DNA from 2 places in the Synechocystis sp. PCC 6714 genome. Region 2 is predicted to be linked to the other one. Evidence: predicted binding sites of a transcription regulator. Region 2 holds the regulator's gene; the other holds the start of a gene.
What was found. Region 2 encodes NtcA, which controls nitrogen genes in cyanobacteria. Its sites were predicted from a motif close to GTANCNNNNGNTAC; they were not measured.
Positions count from the first base shown of each region.

Region 1: D082_RS14610 (DUF3155 domain-containing protein) is a predicted target of NtcA. The motif match lies at 6,318-6,331, and genes of this name have one in related genera.

Region 1 covers NZ_CP007542.1:3,210,994-3,221,464, reverse strand. The annotation lists gene D082_RS14655 (2-phosphosulfolactate phosphatase family protein) at 1-687, opposite strand, end outside; gene D082_RS14650 (hypothetical protein) at 730-909, opposite strand; gene fabZ (3-hydroxyacyl-ACP dehydratase FabZ) at 949-1,449, shown strand; gene D082_RS14640 (YdcF family protein) at 1,495-2,283, shown strand; gene larE (ATP-dependent sacrificial sulfur transferase LarE) at 2,255-3,085, opposite strand; gene D082_RS19335 (hypothetical protein) at 3,066-3,191, opposite strand; gene D082_RS14630 (hypothetical protein) at 3,381-3,806, shown strand; gene D082_RS19150 (hypothetical protein) at 3,742-4,206, shown strand; partial or broken gene D082_RS14620 (DUF29 domain-containing protein) at 4,320-4,775, shown strand; gene D082_RS14615 (GAF domain-containing sensor histidine kinase) at 4,804-6,120, opposite strand; gene D082_RS14610 (DUF3155 domain-containing protein) at 6,362-6,685, shown strand; gene gltS (sodium/glutamate symporter) at 6,925-8,133, opposite strand; gene leuS (leucine--tRNA ligase) at 8,258-10,471, shown strand, end outside.
Region 2 covers NZ_CP007542.1:1,360,999-1,371,469, reverse strand. The annotation lists gene D082_RS06170 (HhoA/HhoB/HtrA family serine endopeptidase) at 1-1,026, opposite strand, end outside; gene D082_RS06165 (hypothetical protein) at 1,153-1,620, opposite strand; gene proS (proline--tRNA ligase) at 1,749-3,560, opposite strand; gene D082_RS06155 (late competence development ComFB family protein) at 3,773-4,372, shown strand; gene D082_RS06150 (DUF3084 domain-containing protein) at 4,465-5,940, opposite strand; gene ntcA (global nitrogen regulator NtcA) at 5,950-6,627, opposite strand; gene D082_RS06140 (hypothetical protein) at 6,700-6,948, opposite strand; gene D082_RS06135 (AAA-like domain-containing protein) at 7,171-10,471, opposite strand, start outside.

The DNA.
Region 1 (10,471 bases), 1.6 Mb from region 2:
CAGAATATCAATTAAATCCTCTGTGGCGCAGTAGCGCAAATCCTCTAGGCGGTCAAGCTTGAGTAGCCGTTGGCCATGGCTAGCTTGTTTAAACAAACCCAGTAAATCACTCTGCCATTGGCGGTATAAACTCTGGGCCGCCACCAGTTCGTCATTGCCTACGGTGAAATCAATGTCTTTTTCCTGGAGTAAACTGGCGATCGCCCCGGCACAGACCGTATCTTCAAGGGAATAACCCCCTTCCCAACCGGAACCCAATAGCCACACTGTTTTGGGTTGGGTTTGGGCCAGATAATTAACCGCCGCCCCCCGGTTGACCAAAGAAGCTGTGATTAATTGGGGACATTGTTGCACCCGTTGTAAAGCCCTAGTGCCGTTGGTGGTGGACAGAAATAATCTTTTCCCCGCCATCAACTCCGGCGTACAATCCAAAGGAGAATTACCTAAATCGTAGCCTGCCACGGCGGCTCCCCCCCTTTCCCCCGCCCGGAGACGTTTTTCCCCTGGCCAGGATTCACTGGTGGCCATCAAATCATCAAGGGAGCTAAAAACCTGTACCGCCTCTGCGCCGACTTTTAAGGCAGTGGCGATGGTGGTCGTAGCCCGCAGGACATCAATAACCACGGCACAGTCAGGCAAGGATTGATCTGGTGTTAATTCCGGCGTGTGATAAACAAAGATTTCCACAGGATTTGGCGGATTGTTTGGGGAATGAACAACCCTCCCATCTTATCGGTAGTGGGCCAACCCGGCAGAAGAATTGAGGGATTTTTCTGGGGTCACCGTCAAGGGGAGAGTCCAATGGGCTTTAAACTGGTCTTCGGTGGCGATCGGGGTTAGAACCTGGCCAAAATGCTGGACATTAACCAAGCGTTGCTGGGCATAACCTGGTTTCCCAAAGTTTTCCAATAATTTTCGTTTGTCCTAGATTTTTAGCAAAGTTTTCCCATGGCAATGTCAACTCCGGAGGTGACTCCCACTTTAAGCAACAGCAATGGCAATGAAGCCAGTCCCCAAACCCAATTCACCATCCAGGAAATTCGTAATCTACTGCCCCACCGTTACCCCTTCGCCTTAGTGGACCGCATCATTGATTTTCAGCCAGGTAAATGCGCCGTTGGTTTGAAAAATGTCACCATCAACGAACCGTTTTTTCCCGGCCATATTCCCGATCGCCCGATTATGCCGGGGGTGTTAATTGTGGAATCCATGGCCCAGGTGGGGGGAGTGATTTTGACCCAACTGCCGGGGATGCGGGGTAAATTCTTTGCCTTTGCTGGCATTGACGGAGTGCGGTTCCGGCGGCCGGTGGTGCCGGGGGATCAGTTGATTATGACAGTGGAGTTGCAATCGTTTAAACTGCAACGCATTGCCAAAATGCAGGGGGAAGCTAGGGTCGATGGGCAATTAGTCTGTGGTGGCGAAATGCTCTTTTCCCTGATTGATTAAGCGAAACCAATAAAAATTGGCATTTAGTTGGCATTTTGCCCGGTTATGTTCGTTTTCCTGTCCAAACTTTTACCTCTATTCCTCTATCCCCTAGGGCTAATTTCATTGCTACTGTTGGGAATTGTTGTTTGGAGTTGGCGACAACAGTTGGGTTTACAATGGCCGGCCTTGATAGCGTTGGCTATTTTGCTTATCAGTGCCAATACCTGGGTTAGTGATGCTCTGTTAAGGACTTTGGAATATCGGTATCTACCCACGGAAGATTTACCGGAAGCTCCAATCATTGTTGTGTTGGGGGGCGGTCTGTACCAAGCAACCTATCCCCGACAATTTCCCGAAGTGGCCGAAGCCGGCGATCGGGTTATCTATGGCGCGCAAATTTACCAAGAGGGCAAAGCTCCCTACATTATTGCCACGGGGGGAAGAATTCCCTGGTTAGGCACAGTGGTGGGTTCGGAAGCGGAAGATATGGCTTTACTGCTACAACGGCTAGGAGTACCCAGGGAAGCCATTATCAAAGAGGAGAAATCCCTTAATACTAGGCAAAATGCTATTTTCACCCAGAAAATTCTCCAGCAACGGGGTGTAAATACTATTATCTTGGTAACTTCTAGTTACCATATGCCCAGGGCCAAAAGAGTATTTGAAAAGCTGGGCATCACCGTCATTCCCGCCGCCACAGATTTTTTGAGTCAACCGTTAGGCAAAAGTAATTTCAACCTTGCCAACGTCGTCCTTGGTCTTATGCCCGATGCCAAAAGTCTGCAAATGACCACCATGGCCCTCAAAGAATATTTGGGGTTACTTATTTACGGATTGCAGGGTTGGGTTTAGCCGTTAGGACTCGATTTAGTTTGCCGCTTTGGTAACCTTCTAGGTCTAGGGTGACATACAGGAAACCAAAGTTTTGAAAAGTTTGCACTAATTCCCCCAGGGACACATCTTGCACAAACCGTTGGATCTGTTCCGGGGGCAATTCGATGCGGGCCGAATTTTGTTCCGATCGCACCCGGACTTGGTTATAGCCGAGACGACGGAGGTATATTTCCGCCCGGCCGACCCGCTGTAGCTTTTCCGCTGTGATTTCTTCGCCGTAGGGAAAACGGGAACTTAAACAGGGTTGGGCTGGCTTATCCCACCAGGGAAGTCCTAGGAGTTGAGAAATTTGCCGCACTTCCAATTTGCTAATCTGCAATTCCGCCAATGGCGATCGCCCTCCCCGTTCCTTAGCGGCTTGGATGCCGGGACGATAATCCCGCAGATCATCTCCGTTGACCCCATCAATAACGTAGCTGTAACCTCGGGCCAAAGCTAAGGGTTTGAGGGTGTCGTGGAGTTCACTTTTGCAAAAGTAACAACGGTTTTCTGGGTTGGCGGTGTAATTAGGATTATCCATTTCATGGGTCTGCACCAATTCGTGGGCAATGCCGATCCACTCTGCCTGGGTCTGGGCGTCTTCTAGTTCCTCCGGCAACAAAGAAGGGGAAACGGCGGTGATGGCCACAGCATTCTCGCCCAACACATCGTAGGCAACTTTGGCTACTAGGGCACTGTCAACTCCGCCGGAATAGGCGATTAAAGCCCGGTCTAATTCCCCAAAGAATTGCCGCAGATTTTCAAGTTTGCTTTCTAACATGGGCTTTGGCGATCGCCTTTTTTGTCAATAGTTGCTCCAGTCCACTTTTAACGGTAGCAAAATCTTCGGCAGATATGGGGCCATCGAAGCCAGGCCCCAAAAACATCTTTTTTACTTAGCATACTAAAGACCTTTAGGTGATTATAATGTTTATAAATTTAACCGGAGCAATGTCATGGGTAGTAATAGGCATAGGGAAAGAGAACGTCTTATTTTAGAAAGAAGAATACTGGAGCTTGAAATAGAGAAATTAAAAAAACAAAACGCTCATAATTGTCAGTCTAAAAAAGATGAATTGAGTGATTTGACTGACACTGCCATGGGAGCCGCATCGATCGCCGCTGGTACGGCGGCCGGAGTTGCCACATCATCAGTGGTGGGAGGCATGGGCCTGGCTGTGGCGGGAACTGCAGTGGGAATTGGCGTTGCTCCAGTAGCTGCCGCTGGTGCTGTGGTTGGTTCTGCTGCCTATGGAGTTAAAAAAGCCATTGACGAGCAAGATGCCACTGCCATTGGAGCTGCTGTTGTTGGTGCTGGGGTCGGAGCAGGGGCCGCATCTGTGATTGGTGGAATGGGTCTTGCTGTAGCAGGGACAGCGGTTGGCATCACCATGGCTCCTGTAGCGGTGGCCGGAGCAGTGGTGGGATTAGCTGGTTATGGGGTATCAAAATTATTTGAAGGCAAAAAGCGCAAACATCATAAAAAACGCAAACATCACTAAACTTTCAACCATGGCCAGAAGCAAACTAAACCCACTGCAAAAAATTGTTAGGCAAGCGATCAGAGACTTGTCTGGCCACCCAAGACCAGAAAAACCAATCACAAGCCGGCATCTTTATACAGAATCTGAGTATCGAGATTATCTTGCTGAAAAATTGCAGGGAAAAACTGAAGTAAACACCCCTGTAGGCCGCATTGACATTCTGACAAAAACTGAGTTGATTGAGGTAAAAATTGCCAAAAACTGGAAAGCGGCGATCGGTCAAGTGAAAAGCTATGCCGTGTTTTACCCTAACCATCAGCCTAGAATTCATTTATTTGGAGCCATTACTAAAACTTCTCTACGCCATGCCCAGTCCATCTGTGAATCAGAGAATATTATTCTAACCTGGGAGAATTGATGGAGGTACTTTTCAGATGGTAACTACGGAGTGAAAGTGGAGCTAGGCTGACTGGAGAGAACAGGCAAGATTGACAAAGTATTAAACCGAAAAACGCAGAGTTATCATGTATTATGGAACATTCTGGTTTGTATGAGCAGGACTTTTATGCCTGGACCCAGAGCCAAGCCAAGGCTTTGAACAATCAACAGCCATCATTGCTGGATTGGCAACATCTCAAAGAGGAGATAGAGGCCTTGGGAAGACAACAATATCGGGAGTTGGTCAGTCGTTTAGCTGTTTTGCTTGGTCATTTGTTGAAGTGAGAATTACAGCCAGAACAGCGCTCCCGTAATTGTCTTCTGACCATTCGAGAGGAACGTCGGGCCATTCGTCGCCATCTGCGCCAGAACCCTAGCTTAAAATCCCGTTTACCCGAAGCATTGGAAGATGGATTTGAAGCAGGAGTGGATCTAGCCTTACGGGAGACCAACTTGCCAATTCGTGTTTTTCCTGAAGTCTGTCCTTACCCATTAGCAAGTGTTTTACAAGAAAATTTTCTTTGTGACACCAGTCAGGACTGGGGCTAGTCTGAGACAAAAAACGCTAAATTGGGTTTCAATCTGACTCCTCAACGGACTTTAGCCAAAGGGTAAAAGTTGAGCCGGGTCGATCCGGATCGAGAGATGAGCCGTTAGGGCTAGTGACAGTAATTTTTCCCCCCATCTGAGCCACCAAATCCGCCACGATCGCCAAACCTAAACCTGTACCGTCAATGGGGCCCTGGGCCTGGGCTCCCCGGTAATTGCGCTCAAAAATTTTGTCTTGATCCTCCGGGGGAATGCCATAACCCGTGTCGGCGATCGCCAATTTAAGCCAATGTTGGCAGGAAAGATGGTGATTTTTGTTTATTTCTGTTGTTAAAGAAACAGTGATAAAGCCCCCACTAGGAGTATATTTTATGGCATTTTCCAAAAGGTTATTTACCACCTCCCGCAATGCTCCCGGATGGGCCAGCACGGAAGGTAGAGTCTCCGGCAAAAAAGTACGAAACTCTAGCTCTTTCTCAGCGGCGATCGCCTCGTGGGCCAACAAAATAGGGGGTAGCACTTCAATTAAAGAAAAATTGTGTAGAGGCAAAGGTTCAACGTTACCGGCTGGGGGCAACGCCTGAACTGTGGCCGACGGAGAACTCGATAACAGAGGCAGATAATCGGGACTCTGATTTTGGCTTGCCTCAAAGCCCTGTAATAGTTCCTGGAGATGTTCCCCCTGGCGCACAATGCCCTCCACCACCTGTTGACTTTTCTCATCTCCTTGCCAGCGTTTGAGCAGTAGCTTGCTAAAAGTTTTCAGCGCTGTGAGGGGGTTCCGTAACTGATGTAATAAATCCGCCCAATTTTGCCGCTCCCACTGATACTGCTGATTTTGTTCTTCCCAGGCCTGGCGGTACCAATCCCTCTGCTGGTCCAACAAACAAGCCACCGCTAGGGATTTGGCGATCGCCTCCAACTGGATCATTTCTTCCCCATGCCATTGACCTTGACTACGGTGAATCACCAATAGGCCCACCATTTCTTCGCCATAAACTAGGGGTAAAACCAACCGTTTGTCCGCATCAAAGGGAGGAGGTTCCAAACTAGTACGGCGACTCAACTGTCCCTCCCCCACGGGAACCACCGGCAGAGAAACCTTGTCTGTGGAGGAATATGTTTCCCCCTGTGGTAGACTGATGAACCCATAACTTTCCGGTTGTGTTGTCGCCGTTTTCTGGGACACCACCAACGGGACCAATCCTTGCTCCGTTTCCCCCTCCGTTAGATAAACGCCACACCAGTCCACCCGCAGCCCCTGTTGCAAAAGCCGAACCTGTGACTGACAAAGGGCAATCAACCCAGCACTGGGAGAATACATAGATGAGATGGAACCAACCATGGAGCTTGTGGTGTGGGGGTGCTTGGGAATGTTAAGAAATATTAAGATTTGAGTGGGCCTATTTGTGCCCCTAAGGGATAGTTTGGTGGGTGAAACCCTAGTGAAATGGTGCTTGGAATCAGCGATCCCCCTACTACCATAAGGTCTGGAGGGGCTTGATATTTAGAATTAGACCGGATATAATCGGCACGGCTTTTGTAACTATCATTACAGCATATCGCTGAAATAGGAGGTAACTGGGTTGGCACGCAAACGCAAACGGAAGAGTCGTCGTCGTCAAGAAGGTCGCAAAATTTTAGAGCTTGTTCCTCAGTTTAATATCGAAAGCGGTGAAGACAAGCCCGTTACGGCCGCTCGTCGCTACATCCAAGCTAACGAAATTCAACCCCCGGCCTTGCTCATTGTAAAACGAAATGAGCACACTACTGATCGATATTTCTGGGCCGAAAAGGGACTGTTTGGAGCCCAGTACGTGGAAGAGAATCATTTTCTGTTTCCCAGTCTACGGGATTATCAACTCCCCACCCCCAGCACTAAAACCCCTGTGGGGGCCGCTAGCCGCTGATCAGAGGGTTTCCAGACAAGGCTAGGAAAGGACAAAACAGTTTGTTTCGTTTTCCTCTATGGCTTTGGGGCTCCAGAGCTTAGCGCTGGTGTGGATTTTCCCTGGGCTAGTAAGGATTGTGTCACTTGTCTCGAAAGTTCCACACAAATAGAATCCTGCCATGTTTTCGTAGTTGAATCCGCTCTGGCTTTCGGGCTAGGGTGGTTCTTGCTGGAAAGAAGTGCTGATAATCCGGCCTTTCAGCTCAGTAGGTTGAGGAATTGCTGAATCACAAAGGCGTTGGCAATGTCGATGAAGAAGGCTCCCACTAAAGGAACGATGATGAAGGCTTGGGGCGCGGCACCGAATTTTTCCGTCACTGCGGTCATATTGGCGATCGCCGTGGGGGTGGCCCCCAGAGTAAGGCCGGAATAACCAGCGGAAATTACGGCGGCGTTGTAGTTTTTGCCCATAATCGGGAAAACAATGATGACGGTGTAAATAACGCTGGCAATGAATTGGGCCAAAAGAATTACTGCAATGATGCCGCCAATGTCAGCTAGAGTCCAGAGTTGCAAACTCATCAGGGAAATGGCTAGAAATAGACCCAAACTGACGTCGGAAATCAGGGCGAGGGAAGGGGTTTCCGCTGGCCAGGGAAATTTTTTAAACACGAGGGGAATGGTGTTGGTGAGCATAATCCCCGCCAGTAAACAGGAAACAAAAGCCGGGAGCATTAACCCCAAGCTGGCGATCGCCTGATTGAGTTCAAATCCCAAGCCAATGGTCAGACCAATGACTAAAATGGCGTGGAGCATAGTGTTGTAATCAATTTGCACGTTGTCCTGATCCCGCCGGATACCAATGGTCAAATCCTTGGTGTTACAATCCGGTTCCAACTTGTTGCGGATAATTAAAAATTTCGCGATGGGCCCCCCCACAATACCCCCAAAAACTAGGCCGAAAGTGGCACAGGCTATGGCAATTTCCGAAGCATTGCTAATGCCGTGGTTGTCATAAAAAACCGGGGACCAGGCGATCGCCGTGCCATGGCCACCACTGAGGGAGATGGAGCCGGAGAGTAAACCCACTGGTAACGCCTGCCCCAACAGGGAAGCCATGCCCACTCCGACGAAATTTTGAATTACTAAAAAACTCACCGCCGTTGCTAAAAGGATCAATAGGGGTTTTCCGCCTTGGAGTAAGGTTTTTAATTTGGAAGATAGACCAATGCAGGTAAAGAAAATAATTAAAAAAGCATCCCGGATAGGGAAATTAAAGGTTACTTCCGTGCGGAAAGTACCATAAATAAGACCAAAAAACAGGGAGGCCAGTACTCCACCGGAAACAGCGTCGGGAATATTAAAACTCTGCAAAAACTTGACTTTTTTGGTGAGATATTTGCCAATGTAAAGCACCAAAATTGCGACAATAATTGTTTGGCGTACGTCGAATTGAATAGTTTCCATAATCGCAAATTCTAATCTTTACACGGTCACCGGTCTAGGACGGTTAACAGACAACCCCGGGCCTAGGACAGAATGGTATACTAACAAGCCTGTAATCAACTGGGCTTAGGAGATCTTGGTCGTCGTGGCATCCCCATATAACGCTGGTGAAATCGAGCAAAAATGGCAACAACGCTGGGCTGAATGGGGGTTGGACAAAACACCGATCGCCTCTGATTTACCCAAATTCTATGCCCTGTCCATGTTTCCCTATCCGTCTGGGAATCTCCACATGGGCCATGTGCGGAACTACACCATTACCGATGTCATTGCCCGTTTAAAACGGATGCAGGGTTACCAGGTGCTCCACCCCATGGGTTGGGATGCGTTTGGTTTGCCGGCGGAAAATGCGGCGATCGAACGGGGGATTCCGCCCAGGGAATGGACGGAAAAAAATATTGCCCAGATGCGGAGTCAGTTACAACAGTTGGGACTTTCCATTGATTGGCAAAGGGAAGTGGCCACCTGCTCCCCGGAATATTATCGTTGGACCCAATGGTTATTTTTGGAATTTTTCCAAGCTGGTTTGGCCTACCAAAAGGAAGCGACGGTTAATTGGGACCCCATTGATCAAACGGTCTTGGCCAATGAGCAAGTGGATAGTGAAGGCCGCTCCTGGCGATCAGGGGCCATGGTGGAACGGAAATTATTGCGGCAATGGTTTTTGAAAATTACCGACTATGCAGAAGCTTTACTGAATGATTTGGAGCAATTAACGGGCTGGCCGGAACGGGTCAAACTAATGCAATCCCATTGGATTGGTAAATCCGTGGGGGCCTATTTGGAATTTCCTATTAAAAATAGTCAAGAAAAAATTGCCGTTTTCACCACTCGCCCCGATACGGTTTATGGGGTAACCTATGTTGTTTTAGCCCCGGAACATCCTTTGACCAAGGTAGTTACCACAGTGGAGCAACAGGCCACAGTGGACGATTTTGTGGCCATGGTGGCCAAAGAAAGTGAAATTGAACGGACAGCGGAAGATAAACCCAAGCGTGGCGTTAAAACCGGTGGCATTGCCATCAATCCCTTTAATGGCCAAGAAATTCCCATTCTCATTGCTGATTATGTTTTATACGAGTACGGCACCGGCGCAGTGATGGGGGTACCAGCTCACGACCAACGGGATTTCAAATTTGCCCAAGATAACAATTTGCCCATCCAAGTGGTGATTATTCCCGAAGATGCCGACAACAGTGATATGAATTTGACGGCAGCCTATACCGAGGCGGGGGTGATGGTTAATTCGGCCCAGTTCACCGGCATGGCTTCCCCCAAGGCCAAGCAAGCGATCATTGAATACGCCGAAAGCAATGGTTATGGCCAAGCAAGGGTGCAATATCGTCTGCGGGATTGGTTAATTTCCCGTCAACGCTATTGGGGCTGTCCCATTCCCATCATCCATTGTGCAGATTGTGGAGCAGTGCCAGTCCCAAAAGAGCATCTGCCGGTGACTTTACCCGATAATGTGGAATTTTCCGGCCGTGGCCCTTCCCCCTTGGCGAAACTGGAGGATTGGATTAATGTACCCTGTCCCAGTTGTGGCAAGCCGGCCAAACGGGAAACCGACACCATGGATACGTTCATCGATTCTTCCTGGTATTTCCTCCGTTATGCTGATGCCCAAAATACGGAGTTACCTTTTGATGGGGAAAAAATTGCCCAATGGTTACCGGTGGACCAGTATGTGGGAGGCATTGAACACGCCATTTTGCATTTGCTTTATTCCCGTTTTTTCACCAAAGTTTTGGCGGACAGGGAATTGATTTCCGTTCGGGAGCCGTTCCAAAGACTTTTGACCCAGGGCATGGTGCAAGGCATTACCTATAAAACTCGTCAGACAGGTAAATATCTCACTTCTGATCAAGTGGTTTATAAAAACGGTGAATGTCGGGAAAAAGAAAGCAATGAACCAGTGATTATTTTTCACGAAAAAATGTCCAAATCGAAATTTAACGGGGTTGATCCCCAGGAAGTGTTGGGCAAATATGGGGCGGATACAGCCCGGATGTTCATTCTCTTTAAGGCTCCCCCAGAAAAGGATTTGGAATGGGATGATGCAGATGTGGAAGGACAATTCCGCTTTCTCAATCGGGTTTGGCGGTTAGTGACCGACTACATTGGCGATCGCCCCTCAACTCTGAGCACCAATGATCCCTTAACTAAGCCGGAGAAGGATTTACGGCGGGCTATCCATACGGCCATCAAAGAGGTAGCGGAAGATTTGAACGATGATTACCAGTTCAACACTGCCATTTCGGAAATGATGAAACTCAGTAATGCTCTGATTGCGGCGACG
Region 2 (10,471 bases):
GACAATTAAAACTCCTGTTTCTGCTGTCACGCCGGCTGGTAATTCCCCACTAGCCCGCAACTGCTTGGTCATTTCTGGAGAGAGGGTAACCATGTGGATGCCAAGGTAGGGATGCTCCATTTTGCCCTTGGCGAATAAATTCTCGGCCACATTTTGGGCTGTTTGAATGGGAATGGCAAATCCTAGCCCCTGGGCATCGGCCCGGATGGCAGTGTTGACTCCAATCACTTCCCCTTTCGCATTAAGCAAAGGGCCACCGGAATTACCCGGATTAATGGCGGCATCGGTTTGGATAAAACGCACCCTTTTGTCCGGCACCCCTACCTCGGAACTGGAACGCCCCAGGGCACTGATAATGCCTACCGTAACAGTGTTGTCTAAACCCAAGGGATTACCAATGGCGATGGCCCATTCCCCCGCCTGCAGGCGATCGGATTGGCCAATTTCCACCACGGGCAAATTTTCTGCTTCAACTTTCACCACCGCCACATCGGTCATGGTATCAATGCCTACCACTTTACCTTCCAGGACAGAACCATCTTTGAGGGTGACCTTAACGGTGCTTGCCCCTTCTACCACATGGGCATTGGTTAAAACTTCCCCGTTAGCACTCAGGATAAAACCAGAGCCAGTGCCTTGTTCCCTAGGATCGGGGTTAGGGGGCATTTCTTCGCCAAAAAAGCGACGAAAAAATGGTTGATCCTGGATGGGATTATTCTCAGTGTTGGTCACTCTCTCCGCATCGATTCTGACCACCGCGGGGCCAATTTTCTGCACAGCCCGGGCAATAAAATTTAACTCCCCATCATCCTGGGGGGAACGAGGTAGAGACAAGGGGAGGGCACTGCGGTAATTTTCATCCTTTGGGGAGAAACTTTCAGCACCAGTGCTGGCCGAAGGGTTCTCGGTAGAATAGGTTGGGCCTGAAGACAGAAGATAGCGTCCCCCTGCGGCACCGATCGCCCCGCCGCACAGTAGCAAAAGGAACGCCACGCCGAAATGTGATGCCTTCAGATGAATTGCCATGGAAAACTGTTAATAGTCAATGCTTTAACTTTAACAAAAACAAATTAACAAAGTGGAGCCAGGGAAACTGTTATCCAAGGCCGAAAACAGCGTCCCCCTAACTCACCCGAATAGAAACATCAATTGCTATTCCCAAAAGGGATTAGTTTGCCCATGGGTACAGACCATATTTTGGTTGTTGGCCAAATTATTCATCCAGCTTGTCATTTCTGCCTTGCCACCTTCCCCTTCCAGCCAGAAAACGGTGATTAGGCCCATGGTGGCATTGGTTTCACAGGAAAAAGTGGAGTCTCCTGGATCAACGACAGGAATGTTCTGTTCACATTGCCAAGTTTGGTCTGGGTCAACAGTTTCTTGCCAGTTTTGAAGTTCTTTGACTTCCACTGCTACGGTTTTATCGCCACTTTTACACACCCAGGTAATCAACTGGTCGGGCTGATCGGTAATGTCATCCACATCTGGATTATCCAAGGCTTCTTCCACAGTAGGTATATTGTCCCCCGGGGCGACTTGGGCTGAGGCTGTCAATCCATAGCCCCCTGTGGCCAGTAATATCGACCCTGACAGAGCAACACCCCGCAGTAAAGATTTCATCACAACCTACCCCCTTGAAAAGGTGATTCAAGATATTCAAGACATATTGACCATAGCATTTTCCCCTAAAAGCCTGGGGCAAAAGAGTGCTATTTCTGCAACTGGACTGACTTTGATGGTGGGGAATTTTAACTAGCTTTTTTATCGGCTTGGATCCAAGCTGTTAGGGTGGGTACCACTGCGGCGATCGCCAAATTTTCAACGCTTTTATCGGCCCGCTTAACCACTTCCAACTGGCCCTGTTTGAGGGATTTGCCAGTGACAATGCGGTAGGGAATACCAACTAGTTCCGAATCTTTGAATTTAACCCCAGCCCGTTCGTTGCGGTCATCAAGCAGGACATCCACCCCAGCAGCTTGTAATTCCGTATAAATTTGCTCCGCCACCTGCATTTGTTCCCCATCCCCGACGTTGGGCACCACGATCACTACTTCATAGGGGGCGATCGCCGTGGGCCAGATAATGCCGTCTTTGTCGTAACGTTGCTCAACAGCAGCTTGGGCTAAACGGGATACGCCAATGCCGTAACAACCCATGACCAAGGGTTTTTCCTCTCCCTGTTCGTTGGTAAAGGTAGCTCCCATGGCTTGGGAATATTTGGTACCCAACTGGAAAATATGCCCCACTTCTATGCCCCGAGCACTTTTCACTTCCCCCGTGGGATCGTGCACCGGGCGATCGCCGACTAGGGCCTTACGCACATCCACCACCAGTTTGGGGAGGATAAAGTCGGTGCCCCAGTTAGCTCCGGTGACATGGTAATCAACTTCATCGGCCCCGGTGGCAAAGTTGGTCAACTCCACTGCGGTCTGATCCACAAGACGGAGAAATTTGCCTACTACCTGTTTATTTGTGGCAATGTAATCATCACTAATGCCAGGGGAAATATAGCCCAAAGGTAAAGATTTTGTAGACCATTTTTGCTGTTCGTTTTTATCGGGAACAATGAGATTTAAAACATTACTACTTTCATAGTTGACCGCTAACTTAGTTAACTCATTAGTCAACTTCACTTCGTTGACTTCTTGATCACCCCGAATGCTCACCAGTACCAAAACCGTCTTGCCGTTATTGTAGACCGCTTGATATAGAACATTTTTCACCACATTGCTGGGGTCACAGTCCAGGCATTGACACATCTTGGCGATCGTGGCGGTATCAGGGGCTGACTGTTTTTTGTACCCACTGAAAGGGGAGGGCTTGGCATCGGAGGGGAGAGACACCGCTTTTTCCACATTGGCAGCATATAAACCATCGTCGGTGTAAAGAATTTCATCTTCCCCGACATCCGCTAGCACCATAAATTCCTGGGAGCCAGAACCACCGATCGCCCCGGAATCCGCATCCACCGCCCGGAAATCTAGCCCACAGCGGCTAAAAATGTTTCTGTAGGCCTGGTCCATGGCCCCGTAGGTTGCCTTTAAACTAATTTCGTCACTGTGGAAAGAATAGGCATCTTTCATAATGAATTCCCGCCCCCGCATCAGCCCAAAACGGGGACGAATTTCATCTCTGAATTTAGTCTGGATTTGATATAAATTCACCGGCAATTGACGATAGGAACGGATCATTTCCTTGGCGATCGCCGTAATCACTTCTTCGTGGGTGGGGCCTAGGCCCAATTCCCGTTCCAGCCGATCCCGTAGGGCAAACATAATGCCCTCAGATTCCGTATAGGTATCCCAACGCCCCGACATTTTCCACAGCTCCGACGGCTGTAGTTGGGGCAATAAACATTCCTGGGCCCCAGTGCGATTCATTTCTTCCTGGACAATGCGCTTAACTTTTTCCAGCACCCGCCACATCAGTGGCAAATAGGCATACAGACCACTGCCCAAACGGCGAATAAATCCAGCTCTTACCAAAAGTTTATGACTGGGAATTTCCGCATCCGCCGGATCGTCTCTGAGGGTAACAAAGAGCATCTGGGACAGTCGCATAGTAAACCTAGGTAAATGACGGAATGTTACATTATCCCACACTGGTTAAATTGTGTTGAACTGGCACACCGAGAATCGCTCAATTCGGCTAAAATCAGAGTGACCCCTGAATCCAGGAAGATATTTTTTCAGTATTTTCCTCCTTACTTTTTGGAACCTGCTACCCTGTGATATTTTTCTTCCCCTAGTCGTCACTGTCCCAACTCTCTGCCATGGATTTTCTCGCTTCCGAGTCTCCCGCCCCAGTCAGTTCCGGCGTTCATGTCAATGTGATGGAAACGTTGGTCTATGAGGAGATTGATAAGCAACTCCGTTTCTACCCCAAAAACCTGAGAAATTATCTCAATCTGACGGAGGTGGCCACCTATGCCCTCAACCGTTTGCCTCCCCTCTATGCTTCCAGTGTTAAGGGGGTGGAAGAGCAACGACGGGTGGCAGCCCGCCAATATCGCAGTGAGCTAACTTCCGCTGTTCGTCGGGCGATCGCCGCAGTGGAGAGGGATCCTTTACGCAGTTCAGAACCCATCGTTTCGGAAATTGAGGTGAACTATCGAGGGGCGGAAAATACCCTGGGACAAATTCAAGAATTACTCAAGCGTTACCGTCTCTTGGAGCCGGTGAATAAGGAGGTCACCTGGGAAAATTGTTTGCCCTTATTAAGGCAAGCTTTTTTAAAATTGACCACTGCCCAAACTCCGCCTCCTTCCACCATTAATGAACGGCGATCTGTACCATTACCACCTCTGCCTCCCCCCGTCAGAACGCCCTCCATGGACGACCGGCAGATTGATCCCAAAAACACCCTCTGGTAGTCATGGTAGTCAGCCCCCCCAGGCCAGCCAATCCGTTGATGCGGTTGACCGTGGGCATCGTTGGTTAGTGGGTTGATTGGGCAAAGTGGTTATCAGTTTTCAAAAACCACCTGACTTCCCCGCAGGGCAATAATTCTGATTTTGAGAGGTCCCACCACGGAAGTGTTCTCTGCGGCGATCGCCCGCACTTCATTGGGGGGATTATCGGACTGGCGCTGGAGTTGTTCAATGAAGTCGATCAAAGTTTTAATGCGACCATCCTCCACCTGGATAGGACCAAGGATTCCCTCCCGCCGAGCCCGGAATTGGGCCGCCGCCAACAGATAATCAATTCGTTTTTGCACATCAGCTTCGCTAAAATCAGAAGATTCTAGGGAAATAGTAGCAATGGTTTCTGACTCTCGGAAAACTTGACGGTTGGGCACAACATCAAAAAAGACACGAATTTCCCTTTCCTCCTGCACATAGTTGCCCGCCGATAAAACCCGGATCACGTACTCTTGCCCTGGCTGGAGCTGACTTCTGATGTTATCCACCTGGGCTGTGGTTACCCGGACAATGGGCTCATCGGGCACTGGCATATTGGGGGTTTTGACTAGTTGTAGGGCAGTGCGATTAGCTTGGCGTAATAGTTGATCTACTGCTCCACTGATGGCCTCCGTATTTACCACCTTTAGAGCCCCAAAGGCCAATAATTGGCCCCGCAAAATGGCGATTTGTTGCCCCCGCAACTCCTGATAATCTTGGTAGTAACGTTCTAGCTCCTCTACCTCCCTTTGCAAAAAACTCAGCTCCGTTTCTAGCCCCTGCAACTTGTCTTCCCGCACTTGGATATCATTGTCTTTAGCGGCGATCGCCTGGTCGAGTTGATCAATTTTGGCGTCCCGTTGATTAATTTCCGCCTGTAGCTGTTGGCGTTGGGCTTCTAAGGAGGCAAAACGTTGCTCCAATGAGCGCACCTGCTTCTGTTGGCGGGTGAGGACTTGTTCTTGTTGGGCAATGCGTTCCTGGCGCTTCGACAACTCCTGATCCCTCAGTTTGACCTGGCTCTGTAGTTCCGCAGCCTCGGCCAACAGGTTGTCCTTTTGCTCATTTAACTCTGCCCTCTCCGTGGAAAGATTAGCCACTTCTCGACGCAGATTGCGGGACTGCTGGGACACCCGCCGCAATAGTTGCAACGCTTGGTTATAGTTCCGGTCCAACTCCCGACTCCGTTCCTGTACCAACTGCTGTTCTTGGCGCACCGCACTCAGTTCCGACTCAATTTCTTCCTTTGCCCGACTCGCTTCCTCCAATTCTGCCTTGGCCACCCTCAGCTGACCAAGAATGTCGTCCAGTTGAAATACTCCCTCCCGTAGGGACTTGCTGAAAGTGAAGAGAATACCCAAGGTGGAAGCAGAAATTAGAGTGCCAGTGATCACCGTCAGCACCACCGCTGTTTGTCGGGGGCGGAGTTTAAATAAGCGCAGGCGAGCTTTGCCCACCTTACTGCCTAAATGATCCCCCAACGCAGCAATGATACCGCCCAAAATTAGGACAGAAAGAACCAGAATATAAGCACTGGTCATAGGGATGGGCTAGGTAAACTGTTGACTGAGAGCAACGGGATTATGCACAGTAATTTTCTTTTTTGTGATGGAGATCATATTGCCTTCCCGCAAGTCCCCCAACAAGCGGGTCACCGTCACCCTCGTAGAACCAATGGCTTCGGCGATCGCCTGGTGAGACAACTTGAGGTCAATGCGAATGCCGTCTGGAGCCGGTACGCCAAAATCCCGACAGAGGATTAACAAAAAGCTAACTAAACGAGAACCCATATCTCGGTGAGCTAGGGTTTCAATCATCATTTCCGTCTGCAAAATGCGGGAAGAAAGCCCTTGCAACATCAGCAATGACAGGTCAGGATGCTCCTTAAGGGCCTGTTCCACCTGTTCAATAGGAGCAGAAAGTAACTCCACCGGAGTGAACGCCACCGCATGGTAAAAACGGTCGGAACGTTGCCCTGTCACTAAGGATAGTACCCCAAAAACACTGTTCTCCCTCAACAGAGCGACGGTAATTTCCTCACCGGCCTCGTAAACTCGAGATAACTTCACCGCCCCCTTGAGCAAAAAATAAACCCGCTCCGCCGGATCGCCGGGGAAAAAAATTGTTTTACTGCGCTCAAAAGTTTCCACCACCGGGGGCATCAACTCATTGCCTAAGCGTCGGAAAACTGCCGCTAGAGGGCGATCTTGGGTTAGGGACTGGTCCATTGACACTCACGGTAATGGGGGCATCAAGGGAAGTGCAAAACCCCATTCTGTATCGAGATTATACACAATTGACTACATACGCTCCACACTGCCAAAGAAAATTGGCTCCACTCGGATGGCCACAATGGCCGAGGGCCGCACCACCATATACTCACCCTGGACATTTTTAATCGGCACATTGATAAATTCCTGGGAGTCATGTCTGGGCACAACTTCATTGCTGTACCATTTTTGAAAATCCTGAATAGTCATGAAGCGCACCTCCTCCCGATGACCATTGGTCAAAAATAGGTGAATGGCAAATTCATCGGCTTTCTGCATGGTCAAGCTCCCTAATGTTCTCGTCTAAATTATCCCCTATCCCGAGGACGGAACAATGGAAAAACAGCAACGGGGAACGCGGAGCGGAGTGATCATTACAAAATAGCCTGATGCCTTCTTAAATACCCGGGCCTGTTCAGGGACAAAGGCCTTTGGAATAGGACAGAAATAGTACCATTTCACCTTGCCAATTCCAGATAAGCAGTGGACTGAAGCCAATAGTTACCAGTCACCATGGCAGAATTCAGGGGAATATGATTGGTCTGGCTGACTTTCCGTGGCTAAGTAGTCTTTTAACCAGTTACAGCCCTGTTCCACCAGTTGTCGGAGGCGTTCTTTTTCTGGGGTGACGGGCCAACTTTGGAGGTCACCGTTCTGGCCCACTGCAAGCAACCATTGCCCTTCCTCGTTAAAGCCTAGTCCCAATAATGAACTGGAGGCACTGGTAAATTCTCCCCGCAGGTTGCCCCGTTGATCCCATAGTCTAACCATGCCATCACTGGCGGCGGTGGCAATCCATTGGCTGTCGGGGCTAATGGCAATTTGGTCGATGGGTAGGGGGTCACTTCTCAGGGTATGCAATAGTTCGCCGTCCACAGTCCAAATTTTGGCGGTGCCTTCCCTTCCAGCGCTGAGCAAATACTTGCCATTGGGGCTGTATTGCAGTTGATTGAGGCGATCACCGTGGGCGACAATACTTTTAATCAGGCTGCCGTCGAAATTCCAGAGGGTGAGATTACCCTGTTCATCCCCAGCCGCTAATTGAGGCAAGGTGGGGTGAATGCTAGTACTACGGATAGGTTCTTTGCGTTGCACGTTGTTACCCAGGGCCAGAGCCATGGGGTCTTCCAATTCAACCCCATCAACCCTATCACCATTTTTATATTCGTTATATTCCCCCTGCCAAAGCCAAATTTCTCCGCTGCCACTGGCCATGGCGATCGCCAACTGGGGGGATTGGGGGCTGGTACGTAGGGCCACATCGTAAACACGGCCGATGTCCGTTCTCCAGACTTTGACCTGTTTAAGCTCGGCTTGGCGTCGCCACAGTTGCCATTCCCGACCCCGTTGCCCCAATAACCATTGACCATCGGCATTGAACTGTAGGCGATCAAAGTTTTGCCTAGTGTCGGATAAAACCTGTCGGCTTTGATTCTCTGTATTGAACAAAATCAAGGGCTCATTTTCCATGGCCAAAGCAATGGTGTTGGTATTGGCATTTTCCGCCACAGCCCCAAGCATGCCGGGCAAATTGAGACTAATCAGATCCGGTTTGGGAGTCATATCCCACAACTTGACCAAATTATTTTCCGCGCCAATGGCCAGCAGGGTACCATTGCGAGCCAGGTCCAAACCAAAAATTGCCTCCGGGTAACTCTGGTATTTTTTCAGCATTTTGCCACCGCTGGACCAGTGGATCACACTACCATTACTGCTACTGGAAAATAAGTGCTTACCATCGGGGGAAAAAACAACCCTGGTGACAAACTCATCGTGGCCCGATAGGGTTGCTTTAATCTCTCCCTGGGTATTCCAGAGCCTGACGGTGCCATCGTCCCCCGCTACTGCCAGCAAATTTCCCTGGGGATGCCAACTCACCCCAAAAAAAGCCACGTCCGGTAAACCAAATTGACGAATGAGATTGCCCTGTAAATTCCAGAGGCGGATTTGCCCATCCCGACAGACACTAACTAGGGTTTGGCCGTCGGGGCTGAATTGGGCATCATCTACGGACTTGGTATGCCCGGCCAGCACAGTCAAAGTTTTTCCCGATCGCCAATGCCAAAGGCGCACAGTACGATCCCGGGAAGTGGAGACTAATGTTTCCCCATCGGGGCTAAAGCTAACGCTGTAGACAGAATCTTGATGGCCCCTAAGGGTTTGGAGTAGATTACCGTCTAGGTCCCAAATTTTGACCGTTTGATCTTGACCAGCGGTGGCGAAAATCTTGCCATTGGGGGCAAAAGCCACCCGGTATAGACTACCTGTATGGCCGGTGAATTCCCGCAAAAATTCCCCCTGGGGAGTCCAAAGCCGCACCGCCCCATCCCGGGAAGCGGAAGCAATCAAATTCTTGTGGGGGCTGATGGCCACACTAGTGACCCCATCCCTATGCCCTGTGAGAATATTTTTTTCGGCAATTTGACTAAGGATTTTTTGCAAACTGACCAAAGGACTGGTGGCGGGATATTGGCTCAGGGTTTCGTCCGCTTTGACCAGGTGATAGAGTTGATGCCCCGCTTCCAAAGCTGTCACCAATCCTGGAATTTGATCAAAGGTAAATTGCCGCTGGGCGCTGGTGCCTAGCCGTTGCAACTCCGTACCCTGTTGGCTCCGTTGTTGTTTGAGAGTGGCAAAGTAGGCCTGGCTCAAGGCGATCGCCGACCCCCCCAGGGACATCATCAGCACCACAATGCCAAAACTAATCATCCGTTTGGCCTTGACGTTAGCTTGGGTCAAAATTTGGTTGGCGGCTAGGGAAGCTTCCTGTTCCTGATTTTGGCTGGCGTTGAGGTAGCGGTAATCCACCCCGCTGAGGTTTTTACTGCTGGCCCAGGCCAATGCCTCCCGTAGGGCTTCCCCCCGCAGTAACCGGGAGGAGTCTTGGTAGTCGGAATTGATCCAGGCTTGGAGGTTGGTGCCGTAGGGCCGGAGTTTGTTCAGTTCCTTGCTCACCCATTGGGCATTAAAAATTGCTTGGTAAATGGGGTTATAGGGTCGCAATTGTCCCTCAATTTTCACCACCAGTCCCGTTAGACGTAACACGGTTTGCTCGACGCTATCGTCCGCTGGGATAAAACCCCGATGCAAAATTTCTTGGTACAGTCCCAACAGTTGTCCACTACGGGCCTCATCTTTCAATAGGCGATCGCCAATGGTGCGGAAATGCACTGGTTCATCGTTAGACTCCCAATGGCGGATAATTTTTTCTTCAATCAGTTGAGCAATGGTAGTAGGAATAGTTTGAGCTTGGAAATCTAAATCCCCTTCCTGTAAAGCTTCCGCCACCAGTTCACAGACCTTCTGGGTTAAAAATGGTTGACCCCCTGTCCAAACTAGAATTTCCCTTAAAATTTCCTGGGCGCTAACTTCGTCCACCGGCAAACCAGCACTCAGGGGCAGAGCTTCCGTCAGGGTAAAACCTGTTAGGGCAATGGCTTGGCCAATGTTAAATGGCGTTTGGGTTTTGTTATCAATTAAATCTGAAGGGGTGGCCACCCCAAACAGGGCAAAACTCAGGCGATTATATTCGCGGTCATCAGCCCGTTGGTTATAGCAGAAACGAATGTAGGAAAAAAAGTCATCCAGGGAAAAGGGCAGACTCAATACTTTATCAATTTCATCGATAAAAATGACAATCTGGCGATCGCCAATGGTCTGAAGAATAACTGCTTCAACAAATTCCCGTAACTTCTGGATCGGGCTGAGTTGTTCCCGCTCCCGTAACCAGGGCTTGAGGGCCACCTTCCCCGCCAAAGGCAAACCAAGGTAAAGCTGGGTAATAATGCCGTTATACCATTTC